2 regions of the Halobacillus sp. ABH2_015 genome follow, and region 2 is predicted to be linked to the other one. Evidence: predicted binding sites of a transcription regulator. Region 2 holds the regulator's gene; the other holds the start of a gene.

Region 1 (10,139 bases), 1.5 Mb from region 2:
ACAGTAGGACCGCGTGATTTCATACGCTTCAATCTCATCGGTCACATCCTGGAACAGGTAGTGGATAAATGAAACCATCGCATCGTAGCCTTCATGGATGTTTACTTCCTTTGAGTCTGGGAAAATGAAGGAGAGGTTCATGACACCTTCATCCAACACGACGGCAAGGCCGCCGGAGTTACGGACGACAACCTGGTAGCCGCCGGCTTTCAAATATTCGATGGCTTCATCGATGTAGGGCAGACGGGCATCGGGAATCCCGAGGACGACGGTATGATGATGCACCCATAAGCGGGCCGTCGTCGGACTGATGCGCTCTCCGACGGAGATGGACAGAGTGTCGTCCATGGCGAACGACTGAAGAGCTGAAAACGAAGGTCCAAGACTGCTTTGATCGATGAAGCGGTAGGTATTGGTTTTTAATAAGGTATGGATTGTACTCATGCACATTCGAACTCCTTTACATACAGCACCATCTATTATAGCAAATATCGGTTGTTGCATGAATAAGTGAACCGTTGTAAAATCTCCGATGGGTTAAAAAAAGTCGTCGGTCAAAAGGGATAGGGACAGGGAAGAGACCTCACCCCTGTCATTTTTTGTCTGTCAAGACGTTTTTTTGTCGGATATAAAGGTATATAATAGTTAAAAATGTCGTCAGGAAAGGACAAGCGGATGGCTTATCGTGATGAGAAACTAAGTGAAGAAAAAGTATTTAAAGACCCGGTTCACCGTTATGTCCATGTACGGGAGCGGGTCATATGGGATTTGATCGGAACGTCTGAATTCCAGCGGCTGCGACGTGTGAAGCAGCTGGGAACTTCTTATTTGACGTTCCATGGAGCGGAGCACAGCCGCTTCAACCACTCGCTCGGTGTGTATGAAATCGTGAGACGGATCATTGAGAACTTCAAGGACCGGCCGCATTGGAATCAGGAGGAGCGGCTGCTTTGTCTTTGTGCGGCGCTTCTGCATGACCTCGGCCACGGCCCGTTTTCCCATTCCTTTGAGAAGGTGTACAAGCTGGATCATGAGGAATTCACCCAGGCCATTCTGCTTGGGGATACCGAGGTTAATCAGGTCCTCAGACGTGTGGAAAAAGGATTTCCGAAAAAGGTTGCCGATGTCATTAACAAAACGTATGAAAATAAGCTGGTCGTCAGTTTGATTTCCAGTCAGATTGACGCCGACCGGATGGATTACCTGCAGCGTGACGCTTACTTCACGGGGGTCAGCTATGGTCATTTCGATATGGAGCGGATTCTCAGAGTCATGCGTCCGATGGAAGATCAGGTCGTAGTGAAGGAAAGCGGCATGCATGCGGTGGAAGACTACATTATGAGCCGGTACCAGATGTACTGGCAGGTTTATTTCCACCCGGTCACCCGCAGTGCGGAAGTCATTTTGACAAAGATTCTGCACCGGGCAAAAGAGCTGTATGACGATGGCTATACATTCAAGCTGGAACCGGTCCATTTCCTTTCCTTTTTTGAAGGGAAACCGAGCTTGAAGGAGTATTTAGCTTTAGATGAAGCCGTTGTGCTTTACTATTTCCAGATGTGGATGGAAGAAGAGGACGATGTATTGAGTGATCTCTGCCAGCGGTTCGTGAACCGGCGGCTGTTCAAATACATCGAATTCAATCCGAATGCCCAGATGAATGAATGGATGGAGCTGTATAAGCTGTTCACCAAAGCGGGATTGAACCCGGATTATTACCTTGTCGTGGATTCCAGTTCCGACCTGCCTTATGATTTCTACCGCCCCGGCGAAGAGGGGGAGCGCCTGCCGATTCATCTGCTGCAGCCGAGCGGTGAATTGAAGGAGCTGTCCAGACTATCGGATATTGTCGAGTCGATTTCCGGGAAGAAACGGACGGATCATAAGCTGTATATTCCTCTCGACCGCCTTGAGGAAATGTCCAATCGAAGTAAAACGAAGAAGCGGATTATGGAAATATTGTTTGGATAAGGAGTGAACCTCCATGTTGGAGAATCATGCGAAGTTGATGCAGTTTTTTTCAAGCACGGAAGAAATCGTCGGAAGGAAGAAACTGCAGAAGATGATCTATATCTTGAAAAAGTGTGAAATCCCATTTGAGGAACGGTACCAATTCCATTTTTACGGCCCCTATTCAGAGGAACTGACGCTCCGGGTAGAGGAAATGTGCAACCTGGGATTTGTAACGGAAACGAGAGAAGAGAAGAAGAATTATTACCAGTACCGCTATCAGCTGACCGACAGCGGCCGCGATTTTCTCAAGCATTATGAAATGGACCTGCCGCCTCTGAATCAGCACATTGATCTGATGAATGAACGGAGCTCAAGGTTTTTAGAGCTCGTTTCAACGATGCTTTTCTTTGAGGACCTGCCGAAAGAAGAGGTCGCCGAAAAAGTGTTTACAGTCAAGAGTGCCCAGAAGTATTCAGACGAAGACATTGAAGAAGGCTGGACCTTCATCGAAACGATCCGCGGTATGCATTAGATAGGAATAAAAAGTACGTGTCCGTTGGAGTTGTCTTGTATGTCGTGTGGATGGTCACGCTCCGCATAGACGACGTGCGAAGGAAAATGGATGTATGGTTCGAGAAAAGAAAAAATAGAGCGCAGTTTCTCAGATTGGGAAGAACGATGTGGACTGCGTTACTGCCGTTAGATTGTCCTCCACCTGGCCCGAGCGTATGTGTGAAGGGCAATCTTTTTTATGCTCCTGGAGGAAAAGGCTTGCACAGAAGAACAGGAATGCCTGGGAAAGGATGAGAAAATGGCCATACCGTCGTTACATACCGAGCATTACCGTCTTCGGGGTCTGCGGGAAGAAGACGCCGTTTCTTTGTTCCCGTTCATGGGGGACGGCGGAACGATGAAGTATATCACGGCCCATCCGGTTCAGAATATCGAGGAGATGAGAAAACAAGTTGGAGCGTACTTGACGGCTTATGAGGAGAAGCGCGAAATCCCCTGGGTGATCGAAGACCCGAGTGGAGACGTTATTGGATTTTTCCGGTTTCATAAGCTTCATCACTGGCACAGGAAAGCGGAGATGGGAGTAGTCATCTCTCCCGGATATCAGCGTTCAGGCGTCATGTCTGAATTGATGGCCGCCATTCTCCGGTACGGGTTTGAGGAGCTGCAGCTGAACAGAATCGTCGGAGATATATTTGCAGAAAATCAGGGGTCGAGGAAACTTCTTGAACGATATGGATTTCAGGAGGAAGGGACACTTCGTCAGACGGATTTTGATGGGGAGAGGTTTCAGGATACGGTTGTCTTCTCTATGCTGAAGGAAGAATACCTGGCCTTGAACAAACGTTTGACCAATAAGGAAGAGTGACCGCTGCCCTTTCACTCCACCATCCCGGTGGTTCTATGTTAAAATAGGGGCAAAACGTACGGGCTTGTAAAGGAGGTTCGCTGAATCATGAAAGAATTCGATCAGTTTAAGAAAAATAGTGACAGCAGTGATAAGAAGAAAAATCAATTTACGATCATCAAAGATGATGCGACAGACGGGCACGGCGGCTACGGGGTAGGCTCCATCAGTCTTGAGAATATGACCCCGGTCATCGTCGATCCCAATGAAGAAGAAGCTTATGTGGACATGGGGGCGCTTCATGCCCGCAGTAAAGTAGAGAAGCGGATCAAATTCATCACAGATAAAGACGTGGTGGCCAATGGCCTTCATTACTGGATTGCCTGGGTGACGGTGGATTACCGTGGAGGGAATCCCTGCTACTACGGAGTGGCTGCCAGTGAAATCATCGTCGATCGTTCCATCAAGCGAGGGTATAAGCTGATGCCGGAGCACGTGAATCATATGGACAAATCGTTAAAAGGACGCTTTGTTGTCGAGCACGTGGATGAAAAGAGCAGAAAAATTCTTGGAGAATATCTTCGTGAATTCAAACCGGAGCTCTGGGAAAATACGGCTCAGGAATTGAAGGCTGCGTTAGGCGTTTCATAAGAGGGGAGCCTGCCGGGACAACCGGCGGCTTTTTTTATGCCTCGTTTTTTCAGGTATTCTGGAGAAAGGGATCTTTTTTTCACTTCTCCTGTAACTTCCAGTTTACGCTGTCCTTTTTTATGATAGAATAAGAACAAATGTTCGTGATTGAGGAGGGGCATGATGGATAATCGTAATCGGGATCGAGGAACCATTAAGTGGACGTCTTTGATGCTGCCGGAACATGTGGAGATGGTGAAAAAGCTGTGGAAAGAGGATCAGCGCGTGGAAAAAGGCATCATTGATGAACAGAAGGCGGTCGAAATCGACTTTTTGCTGCAGAGGGCGGTGAAGGATGATTTAACCGTCCGTCTGAGGGTCCATAATGGATTTGATTATGAAGAATGTCTGCTGAAGGTCCAGGAGGTAAGCCGGTGGGAAAGAGTTGTCAAAGGGATCCACTGGGAAACGAAGGAACAGGTCCGCTTTCCCTTGGAGGATATCATTGATTTAACGATCGCCTGAGCTTGATTTACCGGAATGTTCATAAAATACGGATAGATCTCTGTGATTCGTATTGACGAACCTTTGACGTGGTAATATATTAAGTAATACATGGATCGTACATGATTGACTAGGACAGAGAAAACGACCGGCTTGTGACCGGTCGTTTTCTCTGTCTTTTTTATTATCGCTCCAAATCCGACCATTCCTTTTTGCGAATGAACGTGATCATGGAGCAGACTGCATTATCTTAGAATCAAGGATCCCCTTCCGTTTCACAAAAGGTCAATCTTTTGTCCATCTCTCCATAGGGTAGGTCACGAGAAGCGTTCGGTGGTGACGCCTGCGGGAACAGCGCGAGCCGAAGATCCACTTGGGCAGGTGATTTTCCTACCCAAGTTAGCTGAGGCCGTGCCCGCGGCAAGCATCCACCGATAAGCGGAACGTGACCTCAGACACAACGTGCGTACAAGTACTGTGTGACAAGAGCTTTCTCCGTGCTTTTCTATTGCTGGTTGAAGATCGGACTTTTTTGGTTAGAAGAACCAGTCCACGACATCTTTAAACCATGGGTCGTCCTCGAATTCATCATTGATATCCTTTTCTTCACTGCCTCCGCATACTTTTTTCGGTATGTCCGCTTTTTCCATGTAGACGAGCCGCTCCTGAGGGCAGTCAGGTCCGGCAAGGTAGCCGGTATCAGGGTCAATGTAGACCCCCTTCACACCTGGTGGAGGTACGAAAGCCGCTGAAGGGAGAGCTTCGTGAATGCCCTCCATCGTATCCGCCCAGATGGACTTGGCATATCGGTGATCATTGAACGTTTCCAAAGGGCGCCCTCCTTCATCGTAACCGATCCATACACCTGTAACGTATTGCGGACTGAAACCGATCATCCAGCTGTCCGTATCTGTAGTTCCTGATTTGCCTCCATACATCCGGGTCAGTTTTCCGTTAACAGGTGTGCCTGTCACAGAAGCGTAAGAGGCATCAAGGGCCGGATCGAACATCCCTGTCATCATATGGGTGACGGTAAAGGCCGTTTCCTGATTGACAGGGTCATCTTTCAAAAGGACCGGTTCATATTCATATAACACATGTTCATGCCGGTCGGTAATTTTTTCAATCGTATGCCCTTCGAGAGAGTCAGATCCTTTGACCATCTTTCCGTACGCCGTGATCATGTCGTACAAGGATATGGATGAATAGCCTAGGGCAAGAGAGGGGTGGGGTTCAAAAGCCCCCTCTAGACCAAACGTTTTCATCGTTTCGACAAGCTTTTCCGGACCGATATCCATATGGGTGGATACGGCATAAATGTTATCGGATACAGCAAGAGCTTGAGCCATTGTTATCGGCTTATCGGCATACTGATCGTTGAAATTGGCTGGAACATACGGGTCGCTCTTTCCTTCGACGGGGAATTCCACCGGCTTGCTTTCGCGCATCGTGACCGGCGATTCTCCGGCCTCCAGTGCACTGTAATAAAGCAGCGGCTTAATGGTGGATCCGATCGGCCGTTTTGCCTGAACCGCCCTGTTGAACGGACTTTCCTCATAATTTTTGCCCCCGATCAGTGCGGTGACAGCGCCGGTGCGGCTGTCCATAACGACTGCGGCCGTTTGGACGTCATGGCCGTCTGGAAGGTGCCGGGCGGCCATTTCTTCCAGTGTGTCCTGATGTTCTTCATTAAGAGTCGTATGGATGTGGTACCCACCAGTCTGGATGCTTTCTCTGTCCACGCCCAGCAGCCGGGCTGCTTCGGAAATGACCTCATCCTGAAAATAGGGAGCGGTTTCCTGTATCTTTTCATTCTGACCATCCGCATAATTCAAGCTGGCTTCCACAGCTTTCTCTTTTTCTGTCGAAGTAATATAGCCGTGGCGCTCCATCTCCGTTAAAATTTGCCCCTGCCTGGATACGGCTTTCTCTTCATTGTTCAGAGGAGAATAGTAGCTGGGCCCTTTCGGTATGCCGGCAAGCATGGAGGCTTCTGTGAGGGAAAGTTCCCCGGCATGCTTACTGAAATAGTGGCGGCTCGCTGCTTCAATGCCATAAGCCCCGTGGCCGTAATAAATAGTGTTCAGGTACCCCTCTAAAATTTCGTCTTTGTTATAGAAGATTTCCAGTCGCAGGGCATACATCGCCTCATAGAGTTTGCGTTTCCATGTTTTATCGTGCGAAAGATATAGGTTGCGGGCATACTGCTGGGTAATCGTGCTTGCTCCCTGGGCCATGCGCATCTGCTTTAAATCGGTTAAGGCAGCAGCGGCAATCCGTTTGAAATCGAAGCCGAAATGGTTGTAAAACCGCCGGTCTTCAATGGCAAGGGTTGCGTCCTTAATCGACTGGGGCATATCCTCAATCGCGATCCAATACCTTTCCTCGGCCCCTTTGTCCTCCCCGATCACCTCTCCACTGCTGCCGTAGATGAGTGTATTCTGTTCCGTCGTCAAGGACGGGGGGCCCTGGATAATCGCTGTCATGACTACAGCAATGACAGCGATCACGCCGAGGATGGCACCGGCTCCCGTCAGTTTAAGGCTGATGATCAGCCATTTGTAAGAAGTTTTGATAAATGACCACATCTTGTTTATACTCCCAACTATAAAGAGAAAATTTTGTGTTCACCGAATCGAAAGACTGCTATTATTATGGGAGAATTCGTAGTAAAATAAACTTCTTGTTTGCTTTTTAAATACCGGTATGGAGGGGGATCCCCGTCACCGGCGGATGTATAGATGAAAAGGAGAAATGCTTCATGGGTACATGGTTTACAGAAAAACAGACCGATCATTTTGGGATTACAGCGAAAGTGAATCGATCGCTTCATAAAGAGAAAACAGATTTTCAAGAGTTGGAAATGCTGGAGACAGAAGAATGGGGAAACATGCTCGTGCTTGATGATATGGTCATGACGACGGAGAAGGATGAATTCGTATATCACGAAATGATCGCCCATGTCCCTTTATTCACCCATCCCCGTCCTGAGAATGTGCTGGTTGTCGGCGGCGGAGACGGCGGTGTGATTAGAGAAGTCCTGAAGCATGAAAGTGTGAAGAAAGCCACTCTTGTGGAAATTGACGGGAAGGTCATCGAGTATTCGAAAAAGTACCTGCCATCCATCGCAGGAACGCTTGGAGACGAACGGGTCGAGGTCAGAGTGGATGATGGATTCATGCATATTGCACAAAGCCGGGACGAATACGATGTGATCATGGTTGATTCCACAGAACCGGTCGGACCTGCTGTGAATCTTTTTTCCAAGGGCTTTTACGAGGGCATTGCCAAAGCACTGAAGGCGGATGGCATCTTTGTCGCGCAAACAGACAACCCGTGGTTCAAGGCAGATCTGATCCGTCAGGTGTACGGGGATGTGAAAGAGACATTTCCGATTACCCACGTGTATACGGCCAATATTCCAACGTATCCAAGCGGACTATGGACATTCACGATGGGAAGCAAGACGCATCATCCCCTTCAGGTTCCTGAAGACCGTTTCACGGAACTGGATACGAAATACTATACCGAAGAAATCCATCAGGCCTGCTTTGCGCTGCCGAAATTTGTGAAAGACTTGACGAAGGAGTGACATTCATGAGGTTTGATGAAGCCTACTCTGGAAAAGTATTCATTATGAGCCGAGCTTCAGAAGAAGAAGCGGACGCTGTGATTTACGGCATGCCCATGGACTGGACGGTCAGCTTCCGTCCGGGCTCCCGATTTGGTCCGAACCGGATCAGGGAAGCTTCCATCGGCCTTGAGGAATACAGTCCTTATCTGGACCGTCATTTGGAAGAAGTAAGCTATCATGATGCCGGCGATCTGCTGCTGCCATTCGGAAATGCAGCCCGAAGCCTTGCTATTATTGAGGATTATATGGATGAACTGATGGAAAAAGGCAAGTTCCCGCTCGGGATGGGCGGGGAGCACCTTGTCTCCTGGCCGGTCATTCAGTCCGTTTACAAAAAATACCCGGACCTTGCCGTCATTCATATTGATGCCCATGCGGATCTTCGGGAGGAATACGAGGGAGAGGTGCTTTCCCATTCGACGCCGATCCGGAAGACGTGTGAGCTCATCGGAGCGGAAAATGTCTACTCCTTCGGTATCCGTTCCGGTATGAGGGAAGAGTTCCAATATGCTGCTGAATCCGGTATGCATTTGTACAAGTTCGATGTGCTGGAGCCTTTGCAGAAGGTTCTTCCTGAATTGGCCGGGCGGCCGGTTTACGTCACGATTGATATAGATGTGCTTGACCCCGCCGGTGCACCAGGAACGGGGACGGCTGAAGCGGGCGGCATTTCTTCTAAGGAACTGCTTGCGGCCATTCATGCCATGGCAGGAAGTGAGATGAATATTGTAGGGGCTGACCTGGTGGAAGTAGCGCCGGCCTATGATCATTCGGAAAAAACGCAGATTGCTGCCAGCAAACTGATGCGTGAAATGCTTTTAGGGTTTGTTCAATAAATGATAGAATAGGAAAAGCCGCTGTGATGATCACGGTGGCTTTTCTATTTTCAGGCCCGGGGCCTGAAATCATGAATAAAGGAGCGTTTCATTTTGACGAAGAAAGGGATCGGTCTCATTTCGGCCTATGCATTGGTGATGGTGGCTCTCTTCACCGCCACTTTTGCAGGGGAATGGAACCCATCAAATTACAGCTATACATTGAATGAAAACACCCTGACGATTGAAGAAGGATTATGGAGTAAAGAAGAAATGGAAGTGGAGAGGGAAGGGAATATCAACAATATCCTGCTCTTCCAGCTGGCGGTTTCTGAAGAAAGACAGCAATGGAGCGTGGACCTTGGTGTGATCGCTGTTCTTCTGCCTCTCTTGTTGTTTATCGCTGCTCCTGCACAGCGTCCGTTTAAGAAACATCTAGCCTTTAAGTGGTACGCGGCGGTTGTTTTGGCCATCCTTGTGGTATATACCGCATGGTCCGTTCCGGCACACGTTTCCTATGTGGATGATATAGAGAGGTATGTTCGTCTGCTGACAAGTTCCTGATACCAGCGCTTGCGTTTTTAAACTGAAATTTTTATAATGGATTAGTTATAACTCGTTCGTAAAACTGTTAAAGAAAAGGTGGAGAAACATGCCTGCAAATGCAAAAGACATCCAGGTCCAGCTTGTTACCGAAATCCAGGATCAAGATCGCAGAGAGACCATGGAAATCGAAGAGACCGGCCGTTTTTTAGTCCGCGGCAGTACGCAGGTGCTGACCTTTACGGAGCACCCGGAAGACGGTGAGCCTGTCCATACAATGGTGACGATCAAACCGGAGCATGTAAGCATCAAGCGTACCGGCGGTGTGGAAATGCGCCAGGTTTTTAAACCTTTGATGGAAACAGAGAATCTCTATCACCACACCTATGGTGATTTTCATATGAAAACCTACACGAAAGAATTGGACTACACCCCGCTGGAAGAATCCGTGCAGGGACGACTGTTTTTAAACTATACGATGACGTTAAATCACGAGGTGACGCAGAAGCACAGCCTGACGTTGACGTTTGAGGAGGAGAGCGATTCATGAATATCGTTGAACAAATGGAACAGAACCTGAAAGAAGAGATTGTGCGTTCTGTGCTGGCAGCGGGGCTTGCCGGAGAAGGAGAAATGCCGGAAGTGGTGCTTGAACAGCCGAAGGATAAAGCTCATGGGGACTATGCCACCAATATGGCCA
Region 2 (10,139 bases):
TGAAGGCTTTTGACAATTTCACTGTTTTATTGGAAACCGAAGGGAAGCAGCAGTTGATATTTAAGCATGCCATCTCTACATTCGCACCAATCAAAAATGTATCGCTGGATAAGGAATAAGGCTTACATAAGTCTTGAGTGAATGGGAAAAGCGGATGCTCTTGAAGCATCCGCTTTTTTGTGGTTTTATCAGACTGTTTTTGCTGTGGGCGTTTGTCACAGGTTCTTTCCCTGATGCGTATGATGAAGCAGAGTAAGGAGGGATCCACGTGTATCCGCAAGCTAAAACAGCAAGGCCTGGTACGATTAACATTGTGCTTCAAGATGCAAAGGCAGGGCCTGCACCAGAAAGCAGGGTCCTCACCAAGGAACTGTCCCCCCCGCCCTTCCAGATGATTGATGATTTCTTTTCTTCCATAGTAGGTCTTGAAGGTTTGAAAAGGCAGATGAAAGAGATCTATGCGCAGGTGGTCATTGCTGGGAAAAGGGCTGATGCCGGGTTGAAAAAGAACCAGCAGGTGCTTCATATGGTGTTTAAAGGGAATCCCGGAACCGGAAAAACGACATTGGCCCGTATGGTCGCCCGCCTTTTTCATGAAGCGGGAGTGCTTGAAAAAGGTCATTTTATTGAGGCGGACAGAAGTGACCTGGTGGGAGAATACATTGGGCACACCGCTCAGAAAACAAAGGATTTAATCCATAAAGCCCTTGGAGGGGTTCTTTTTATTGATGAGGCGTATTCACTGGCGCGTGGTGGTGAAAAGGACTTCGGTAAGGAAGCGATTGATACCATTGTGAAATGCATGGAGGATCACCATGATGAACTCGTCATCATCCTTGCCGGGTATCCGGAAGAAATGGAAGATTTTCTAACCATTAACCCCGGCCTATCCTCCCGGTTTCCATTAAAGCTTTCCTTCAAGGATTATTCGTGGCGTGAGTTGTCTTCCATAGCCGGAGGGATGCTTAAAGACAGGGAATACCAGTTGGCTCCTGCAGCTGAGGTGAAACTTCACGAACATCTGCGGTCCGTCTGCTCCCGCTCCCGTTTGAATTTTTCCAATGCCAGATATGTGAGGAATATGATCGAGGAAGCTGTCCGGAGGCACGCGTTTCGTATCATGACAGAAGAGTCCCCGGCAAAAGCGGTACTGATGACGCTTGAAGCCGAAGATTTTTCATTTCCAAAAGACGAAGGGCGTGTCCATTAAAAGGGGATGATACTCATAGATCCCCTTTTTCTGTTATGATGAAGGTGGATGATACAGGTGTAGAAAAGAAGGTGTTTAGATGAGCGCAAATGAACGCGTCATTTTAGTAGCAAGAAAAGATCCGGCGGAGCTGGAGGAACGCTTCCAGTCTTCTTTGGAAGAACTGCAGTCCCTGACAGAAACCGCCGAGGGAGAAGTGTGTAAGATTATTACACAAAAGCGTGACCGGGTTCATCCGGCCACGTATCTTGGTGAGGGTAAGCTGCAGGAAATTAAGGAAGCCGCCGAAGATAATGAGGCGGAACTGATTATATTCAATGATGAGCTTTCTCCAGGACAGCTTCGAAATATTCAGGACATCGCTGAGGTCAGGGTCATTGACCGCAGCCAATTGATTCTGGACATATTTGCCGGCCGGGCACGGACGAAAGAAGGGAAGCTTCAGGTAGAGCTCGCACAGCTGCAGTACCTCCTTCCACGTCTTTCCGGGCAGGGAACGTCACTGTCCCGACTCGGGGGTGGAATCGGAACCCGTGGTCCTGGTGAAACAAAACTTGAGACAGACAGGCGTCATATCCAGCGCCGGATTGATGATATCAAACGACGGCTGGATGCTGTTGTGAAGCAGAGGGAGCAGTATAGAAAGAGGAGAAAAGAAAACCGGGCGTTTCAGGTGGCTATTGTAGGTTACACCAACGCAGGAAAATCGACATTCTTCAATAGAGTCACAGACAGCCGGTCGTTCGAGGAGGACCTTTTGTTTGCGACGCTTGATCCTTTGACACGGCAGATGAGCCTGCCTTCGGGCTTCCAGGCGCTCGTATCGGATACGGTCGGTTTCATTCAGGATCTTCCAACAACGCTGATCGCCGCTTTCCGTTCCACATTGGAAGAGGTAACGGAAGCAGATTTTATCGTTCACATGGTGGATGCGTCCCATCCGGATCACATCCAACAGGAGAAAATCGTGCTGCAGCTGCTCGGAGACCTCGGTGCTTCGCAGCTTCCCATGCTTACGGTCTATAATAAGATGGACCTTCTGAACGAAGATTTCATTCCGGATTCATTTCCTTCTATAACTGTGAGTGTCCATGATTCCATCGATTTGAAGCGGATCCTTCATAAACTCGAAGAGGTACTTAAAGAAGAATGGGACGAGTATGACGTCTTCATCCCTGCTTCTGAAGGGAAACGTCTGCAGCAGTTCAAAACGTACAGCATGGTCACATCGCTTACGTTCCATGAGGATAAGGAAGGGTATGCCCTTCACGGATATATCCATCCCGACCATCCATTGAAACATCAGATTTATTAATAGAAAGAGAGTGCAGCATGAATATTCAAGCTTTGAAAGAACAAGTAGAAACACAAATTACAGATCAACACAGACACATTGCGCGCATCGTTGAAGAAAACCAATCCAAGGTCCTTGATGCCTTTCAAAAACTACGGGTCAGTGATTCCCATTTCAATCCAACAACAGGATATGGGTACGATGATTTCGGCAGAGATACCCTGGAAGCCTTGTATGCCCGGATTTTTAAGGCGGAGGATGCCCTTGTCCGTCCTCAGCTTATTTCAGGCACGCACGCGATTACGACGACACTGTTCGGCGTGCTGCGCCCGGGAGATGAGCTTCTCTACATATCCGGGGATCCTTATGACACGCTGACAGAAGTGATTGGTACAGAGGGTGGAGAGGATAAAGGTTCCCTTAAAGATTTCGGTGTAACGTATCGGTCCACCCCTCTGGATGAGGCGGGTGATTTTTCCAAAGGAAAAATCAAGGAAGCTGTATCGGAGAAAACAAAGGTTGTCGCGATTCAGCGCTCCAAAGGCTATGACAACAGACCTTCCTTCCCCATTAAAAAGATAGAGGAAATCATTTCGTTTGTTCGCAGCTTGAAAGAGGATGTCATCATTTTTGTTGATAATTGTTATGGCGAATTTGTGGAGACAAAAGAACCTCTTGAAGCAGGAGCAGATCTTATCGCGGGATCTTTGATTAAAAATCCTGGTGGAGGGATCGCCCGCATTGGCGGATATATAGCCGGGAAGAAAAGTCTCATTGAATTGTGCAGCTACAGGCTGACAGCTCCGGGGCTCGGTAAGGAAACCGGGGCCAGTTTGAACAGTCTCCAGGAAATGTACCAGGGGATTTTCCTCGCTCCCCACGTCGTAGGGGAAGCGCTGAAAGGAGCTGTCTTCACATCCAGATTTTTAAGTGAATTAGGCTTTGATACGAATCCGTCCTTCGATGCTCCGAGAACGGACTTGATCCAATCCGTCAATTTTGAAAGTGCCGATCAGATGATCCGATTCTGTCAGGCTATTCAGCAGGCATCTCCGGTGAACTCCCATGTAACCCCACAGCCGAGTGCCATGCCTGGTTACGAGGATGAGGTCATTATGGCTGCGGGGACCTTCATACAAGGGGCGAGCCTGGAGCTCACGGCCGACGGTCCTGTACGCCCGCCGTTCACCGCCTATGTACAAGGCGGACTTACGTATGCTCATGTGAAAACAGCTGTGATGAAAGCGGTGCAGGGTCTTGCCGATGAAGGAATGGTAAAGGTGGATTCCAGAGCCTACTAAAGCCCTTACAAAAAAAGCGCGGCTATAGTGTAAACATTCCTCACATATGTTGACATCTTCCCTCTGTCACGTATAATAAAAGTATCATCTTTACGGGAGGAGGCACATCGATGAGTGATGAAATTCGTCGTTCTATGCCGTTGTTCCCGATGGGGATTGTTCAATCGTTAACAGACCTTACAGCCAGGCAGATCCGTTATTATGAGCAGCACGAGCTGATCCACCCTGCCAGGTCTGAAGGGAACCGTCGTATTTTTTCCTTCAATGATGTTGATCGACTGCTTGAAATCAAGGACCTCATTGACCAGGGAGTGAATATGGCGGGAATCAAAAAAGTTCTTAAGCTTGAAGAACAGCCCGAGAACGAGGTATACGATGGAGACCGTGTGAAGGAAGTTCACAATGAATTGACCGATAAACAGCTCCGCCGTATGCTGCAGCAGGAACTATTCACCGCGGGAAGACAAGGAAAACTAGCCATCAGGCAGGGAGAAATGTCAAGATTCTTCCATTAATGAATTTTTGTTGGAGAGGGGTATTTCTATGGGTTTAACAAGAGAAGAAATATTTAAGAAAATCGACGAGGAAAATGTCAAGTTCATCCGTCTGCAGTTCACGGATATGCTGGGCACAATCAAAAATGTGGAGATTCCACTAAGCCAGCTCGACAAAGCACTGGACGGAAAAATGATGTTTGACGGATCCTCCATTGAAGGATTTGTTCGTATCGAGGAGTCAGATATGTACCTGATCCCTGACCTGGATACGTTTGTCGTTTTCCCATGGACGTCAGAAAAAGGGAAAGTGGCCCGATTCATCTGTGATATTTACAACCCGGACGAAACTCCTTTCGAAGGATGCCCGCGCTATAACTTGAAGCGCAACATTAAGAAAATGGAGAAACTCGGATTCTCTGCCTTTAATATCGGTACAGAACCTGAATTTTTCTTGTTTAAATTAGACGAAAAAGGCGACCCATCCCTGGAGCTGAATGACCGTGGCGGTTATTTTGACCTCGCTCCTACCGATCTTGGGGAAAACTGCCGTCGTGATATTGTGCTGGAACTTGAGGAGATGGGCTTTGAAATCGAAGCCTCCCACCACGAGGTTGCCCCGGGTCAGCATGAAATTGATTTTAAATATGCAGATGCTGTGAAACACTGTGATGATATCCAGACCTTCAAGCTTGTTGTTAAAACAATCGCGCGTCAGCACGGTCTGCATGCAACCTTCATGCCGAAGCCTCTGTTTGGTGTGAACGGATCTGGTATGCATGCCAACATGTCCCTCTTTAAGAATGGGAACAATGCGTTCTTTGACGAAAGTGGAAAGGAACAGCTTTCCGATGTGGCTTATCAGTTCACAGCAGGCATTATTAAGCACGCAACAAACTTTACAGCGGTGACCAACCCGACTGTAAACTCCTATAAGCGTCTCGTGCCGGGATATGAAGCGCCATGCTACGTAGCCTGGTCCGGACAGAACCGCAGTCCGCTTGTTCGAGTACCGACGTCCCGTGGCATTAGCACACGTATTGAAGTGAGAAGTGTGGATCCAGCCGCCAACCCTTACATGGCAATGGCAGTCCTGCTTGCTGCGGGTCTTGATGGTGTGGAAAATGGACTTCAGGCTCCAGCACCAGTAGACCGCAACATTTACGTTATGGATAAAAAAGAACGTGAGGCTCACGGTGTCAAAGACCTTCCTGCAACATTATATGATGCATTGGAAGAGCTTCAGGAAGACCCGATCATGGTGGAAGCTCTCGGTGAGCACCTGTTCGAGCATTTCATTGAAGCGAAGGAAATCGAATGGGATATGTTCCGTACCCAGGTTCATCCTTGGGAGCGCGAGCAATATCTGCAGACCTATTAAATAGAAAGACAGAAGGCCCTGACTTACATAAGTCGGGGCTTTTTTATATTTTCCTCAGCATCTGCCGTTGGAATCACCCCGAATCCTGGGAGAAAATCTAACATGGTTCATCATTTTATAGGAAAGGCCGACACCAACGTTCTTATCCAAGCATACATTTGGAGTAGGATGATAGAAGAATGTCCTAGTAAACCCCCTTTTCCAGGAAGGAAGAGTGGAGAGAGGGATGTATATGGCAAGATTAATCAATCCAACAGGGAAATGGAATGGACGTACAGTAGCTTTGGATGATGGACATGGAATGGAAACTCCGGGAAAAAGAACGCCATACATTCAGGAATTAGGCAGACAAATCAAGGAGAACGAATTCAATCGTAAAGTTGTACAGTATTTATCGAACATTCTGCTGGATCATGGATTCCGCGTGCTTCTCGTAGCACCGACAGATGAAGACACACCATTATCCTACAGGACGAGAGCGGCCAATGAGAACAATGCGGATATTTATGTATCCGTTCACTACAATGCTTTTGATGGGTCCTTTGGCGGGGCAGATCCAAACGGAATCGAACTTTACGTCTATCCCGGATATTTGAACCGGTCCGCCGGGCGTCTTGCTTCATCACTTGCGAAATACTTACGCCAGGGCACCGATCAAAACTTCAGAGGGATTAAAGAAGCGAACTTCCACGTTCTACGTGAAACGGATATGCCGGCAGTGTTAACAGAGAACGGCTATATGGATAACAAGCGGGAAGCATTATTGATGATTGACGAACGCTTTCAAAAAGAAGTTGCAGAGGAGCACGCTCGGGGCATTTTAGAATACTTTGGAGTTCTGTTCAATGGCGGAATCGACTATCTTTCGCTTGGGGATACCGGCGCGGAAGTCAAGGAAATGCAGGAGAACTTATTAAAACTGGGTTATACCATGAATGGTTATGGAGCTGACGGCAGCTTCGGTCCTGCCACAGAAGCGGCAGTCAAGGCTTTTCAAAAAGACCAGAAGCTTGAAGTGGACGGCTTTTATGGACCGAAAACGAAAGCGGCTGTGCAGAAAGCCTTGGAAGACCTGGATAAAGGAGAAGAGGAAATGGAAAAATTGGCAGTTGTCATAAATTCTTTTGCGGATTTTCCTGCCGTTGAAGCGCTGGCAATCCGTAAAAATGCATTAATTGCACTTAGAGCCGTAGCAGAAAAACGTCAGGTGGCTGAACAAATTATTGTGGCTGGAGGAGGCACAGATGGGCTTAAGGGGAGTAATTTTATTGACTTGACGGGAAAAACCAGATTGGAAACCTCCCAAAACATTAAAAATTATTTAAGTAAATAAAAGAGCTGCAAAACATTCCAGTGTACATTTCCCTTGTTCCTGCATATAATAAATGTAGAACAAATGTTCGGTTAAGGGGTGTGCACAATGGAAACGATTTTCAAACAGTCTGTAGAAAATAAGAAGATCATCGATATGATCTATCTATCTAAGGGGAAACATTGGTCTCAGCGTTCTGTAAGAGTGATTAAAAACCATCCTGATGCCATCCTTGCTTATTGTCTGCAGAAGAAGAGCGTCCGCACATTTTTGAAGAAGAATATTTATTCTGCTGATTTCCGGAGACGGAATAAAAGAAATCGTACGGGGGCTTCTTAACGTTCATATTCTCATGTTCAATACAAAAAACGGCGGGATTGCTCCCGCCGTTTTTTGTATGTGTATTAATGAACGGTACGGTATAAGCCGACGACTCTTCCGAGAATGGATACATCATTTAAAATGATCGGTTCCATCGTGGCATTTTCAGGCTGAAGACGGATGTGATTCTTCTCTTTAAAGAATCGTTTGACAGTAGCCTCTTCCTCTTCCGTCATAGCCACAACTATATCCCCGTTCTGGGCAGTCTGCTGCTGTCTGACAATGACCATGTCCCCGTCAAGAATGCCTGCCTCAATCATACTTTCTCCTTGAACGATAAGGACGAACGTATTGTCTTCCGATCCTGCAAGCGTATCCGGGAGGGGAACATATTCTTCAATGTTCTCTACCGCCGTAATCGGTGAACCAGCCGTAACTTTACCGATGACAGGGGCATAAGTGGCTTCCCCGCGGGGGATACTGTGGTCTTCTTCCAGATCAATCACTTCGATGGCCCTTGGTTTCGTAGGATCCCTGCGGATATATCCCTTTTTCTCAAGACGGGATAAATGACCGTGGACGGTTGAACTGGAGGCCAGCCCTACAGACTGACCGATCTCCCTTACAGATGGGGGATATCCTTTTAGTAGAACCTGTTCTTTTATGAAATCTAGTATTTCCTGCTGCCGCTTTGAAAGTTTGCTCATAGATTAGCACCTCGTACATAGGATTATAGTAACCACATTGTACCATGCCATCCTCAAAAATACAAACAAGCGTTCGAAAAAAGTCGTTGACAAGAACATACATTCGTCTATAATAGGTATTAGAAAATGCGAACAGAGGTTCTTAGGAACGTTCGTTCTTAAATGGAGGGTTAATTATGTTTAATAAACTATCAAAACTGGACTACACTTATATCGTTTTGTTTATTGTTAGTTTTGCTATTCTCTATTATTCTATGGTTACAAGCGGATAAACCTTGAAAACCAGTAGAAGCGGGGACATACATCATGAGAGTAATCCTATATTGTCGCGTAAGCACGGAAAAAGAGGCCCAGGTCAGCTCCTTGAAAAGACAGAAGGCAGAACTGTATGCCATGGCCGAACACCATGGAATGGAAGTGGCCGCCTGTATAGAGGAGCAGGCGAGCGGGTATGAGATTGAACGGGAAGGTGTTTTCCAGATGCTTGATGCTTTTTCCAATCACGAAGCAGAGGCTCTGTTGGTTCAGGATGAGACGAGGCTGGGCAGGGGAAATACAAAAATCGCTTTGTTCCATCAATTGAACCGGTTGAATGTTAAGGTTTATTCCTTAACCCATAACGGGGAACTGCATCTTTCCGAGTCAGACTCCATGGTTCTTCAGATTGTGGGCATCGTTGAGGAGTACCAGAGAAAAATTCATAATATGAAAATCAGGCGGGGGATGCAGAAAGCGGTCGCCGAAGGCTATGATCCATCTTCGAACCTGTCCAATCAGCATCTGGCAGCGGGGAGAGAGAGGAAGGAATTTCCGATCGAAGAGGTTGTCAGGCTCAGAGGGAGTGATTTGACGTTCAAGGACATTGCGGCAACACTAAGAGGGCTTGGGTATGATGTATCCAAGGCAACGGTTCACCGCCGCTATCAAGAGTACATATCACTTGAAAAAGAAGAATAGGCAGGTTACTATAGGAACATAAGGGAGACAAGAGTCTTAGGGCTGCTTGTCTTTTTCATGTTCTAAAGCTGATCCAGACTATAAAAAAAGGAGAAGGATCTATGTTATCTCAAGAAAAATTGGACCGTATAAACGAATTAGCCAATAAATCAAAGCAGCAGGAATTATCGGAAGAAGAGAAAAGCGAACAGAAGAACCTGCGTCAGGAATATTTACAAAGTGCCCGTAAATCATTCAAAAACCAGTTGAAAGGTGTCACGGTTATCGATCCTGCCGGGAATGATGTGACTCCTGCCAAACTGCGTCAAATGCAGGAAAACGAAAAGAAAAACTAAACGACTGAACCGATCCGCATCTTCTTTAAAAGGTGCGGATTTTTTTCGTTTAATTCTACAGAAACACGGGGAAATTAAGGAAGGGCGGAGGACAAAAGTTTGCACAACGCCTTGTTTCATTATAGGATAATACATGGTACATATACCTGTACAGAAAGGGGATTATTGGAAATGGCAAAAAGTCTTGAACAAACTTCAATTGATACCATTCGAACACTAACGATCGACGCAGTAGAAAAAGCAAGTTCCGGTCACCCGGGTATGCCTATGGGGGCTGCTCCAATGGCTTATAAACTCTGGACGGAATTTATGGATCATAATCCTAAAAATTCAAACTGGTTCGACCGCGACCGTTTCGTCCTCTCCGCAGGACATGGATCCATGCTTCTATACAGCCTTCTGCACCTTTCCGGCTATAACGTGACAATGGATGATCTAAAATCATTCCGTCAGTGGGATTCTAAAACTCCCGGACACCCGGAATATGGACATACAGACGGTGTGGAAGCAACAACCGGTCCTCTGGGACAGGGACTCGCAATGGCAACCGGAATGGCGATGGCTGAAGCCCACCTTGCCGGAAAATACAACCGCGAAGGCTACAACGTCGTGGACCACTATACATTCTCCATCTGCGGTGACGGTGATTTGATGGAAGGAGTTTCCCAGGAATCTGCTTCGCTTGCCGGCCACCTTGGTCTTGGAAAGCTGGTTGTCCTTTATGACTCCAACGATATTTCTCTTGATGGAGATCTTGACCGTTCCTTCAGTGAAAGTGTTGAAAAACGCTATGAAGCATATGGTTGGGAAGTTATCCGTGTTGAGGA

What was found. Region 2 encodes LexA, which represses DNA repair genes until DNA is damaged. Its sites were predicted from a motif close to CGAACATATGTTCG; they were not measured.
Region 1: the regulator LexA is predicted to act here: its motif matches at 4,095-4,108, upstream of ACXAD6_RS16325 (YolD-like family protein).

What each region holds. Positions count from the first base shown of each region.
Region 1 is NZ_JBSWUG010000002.1:3,128,372-3,138,510, reverse strand. Features, by position in the region: gene lipL (octanoyl-[GcvH]:protein N-octanoyltransferase) at 1-444, opposite strand, end outside; gene ACXAD6_RS16345 (HD domain-containing protein) at 676-1,971, shown strand; gene ACXAD6_RS16340 (YwgA family protein) at 1,985-2,485, shown strand; gene ACXAD6_RS16335 (GNAT family N-acetyltransferase) at 2,765-3,334, shown strand; gene ACXAD6_RS16330 (YwhD family protein) at 3,422-3,964, shown strand; gene ACXAD6_RS16325 (YolD-like family protein) at 4,127-4,468, shown strand; gene ACXAD6_RS16320 (transglycosylase domain-containing protein) at 4,984-7,035, opposite strand; gene speE (polyamine aminopropyltransferase) at 7,209-8,039, shown strand; gene speB (agmatinase) at 8,045-8,917, shown strand; gene ACXAD6_RS16305 (hypothetical protein) at 9,011-9,460, shown strand; gene ACXAD6_RS16300 (YwiB family protein) at 9,549-9,989, shown strand; gene argS (arginine--tRNA ligase) at 9,986-10,139, shown strand, end outside.
Region 2 is NZ_JBSWUG010000002.1:1,670,857-1,680,995, forward strand. Features, by position in the region: gene hfq (RNA chaperone Hfq) at 1-119, shown strand, start outside; gene ACXAD6_RS08870 (AAA family ATPase) at 269-1,210, shown strand; gene hflX (GTPase HflX) at 1,290-2,525, shown strand; gene ACXAD6_RS08880 (methionine gamma-lyase family protein) at 2,543-3,805, shown strand; gene ACXAD6_RS08885 (MerR family transcriptional regulator) at 3,916-4,320, shown strand; gene glnA (type I glutamate--ammonia ligase) at 4,349-5,680, shown strand; gene ACXAD6_RS08895 (N-acetylmuramoyl-L-alanine amidase) at 5,913-7,013, shown strand; gene ACXAD6_RS08900 (hypothetical protein) at 7,101-7,331, shown strand; gene lexA (transcriptional repressor LexA) at 7,397-8,020, opposite strand; gene ACXAD6_RS08910 (YneB family resolvase-like protein) at 8,327-8,977, shown strand; gene ACXAD6_RS08915 (DUF896 domain-containing protein) at 9,079-9,312, shown strand; gene tkt (transketolase) at 9,484-10,139, shown strand, end outside.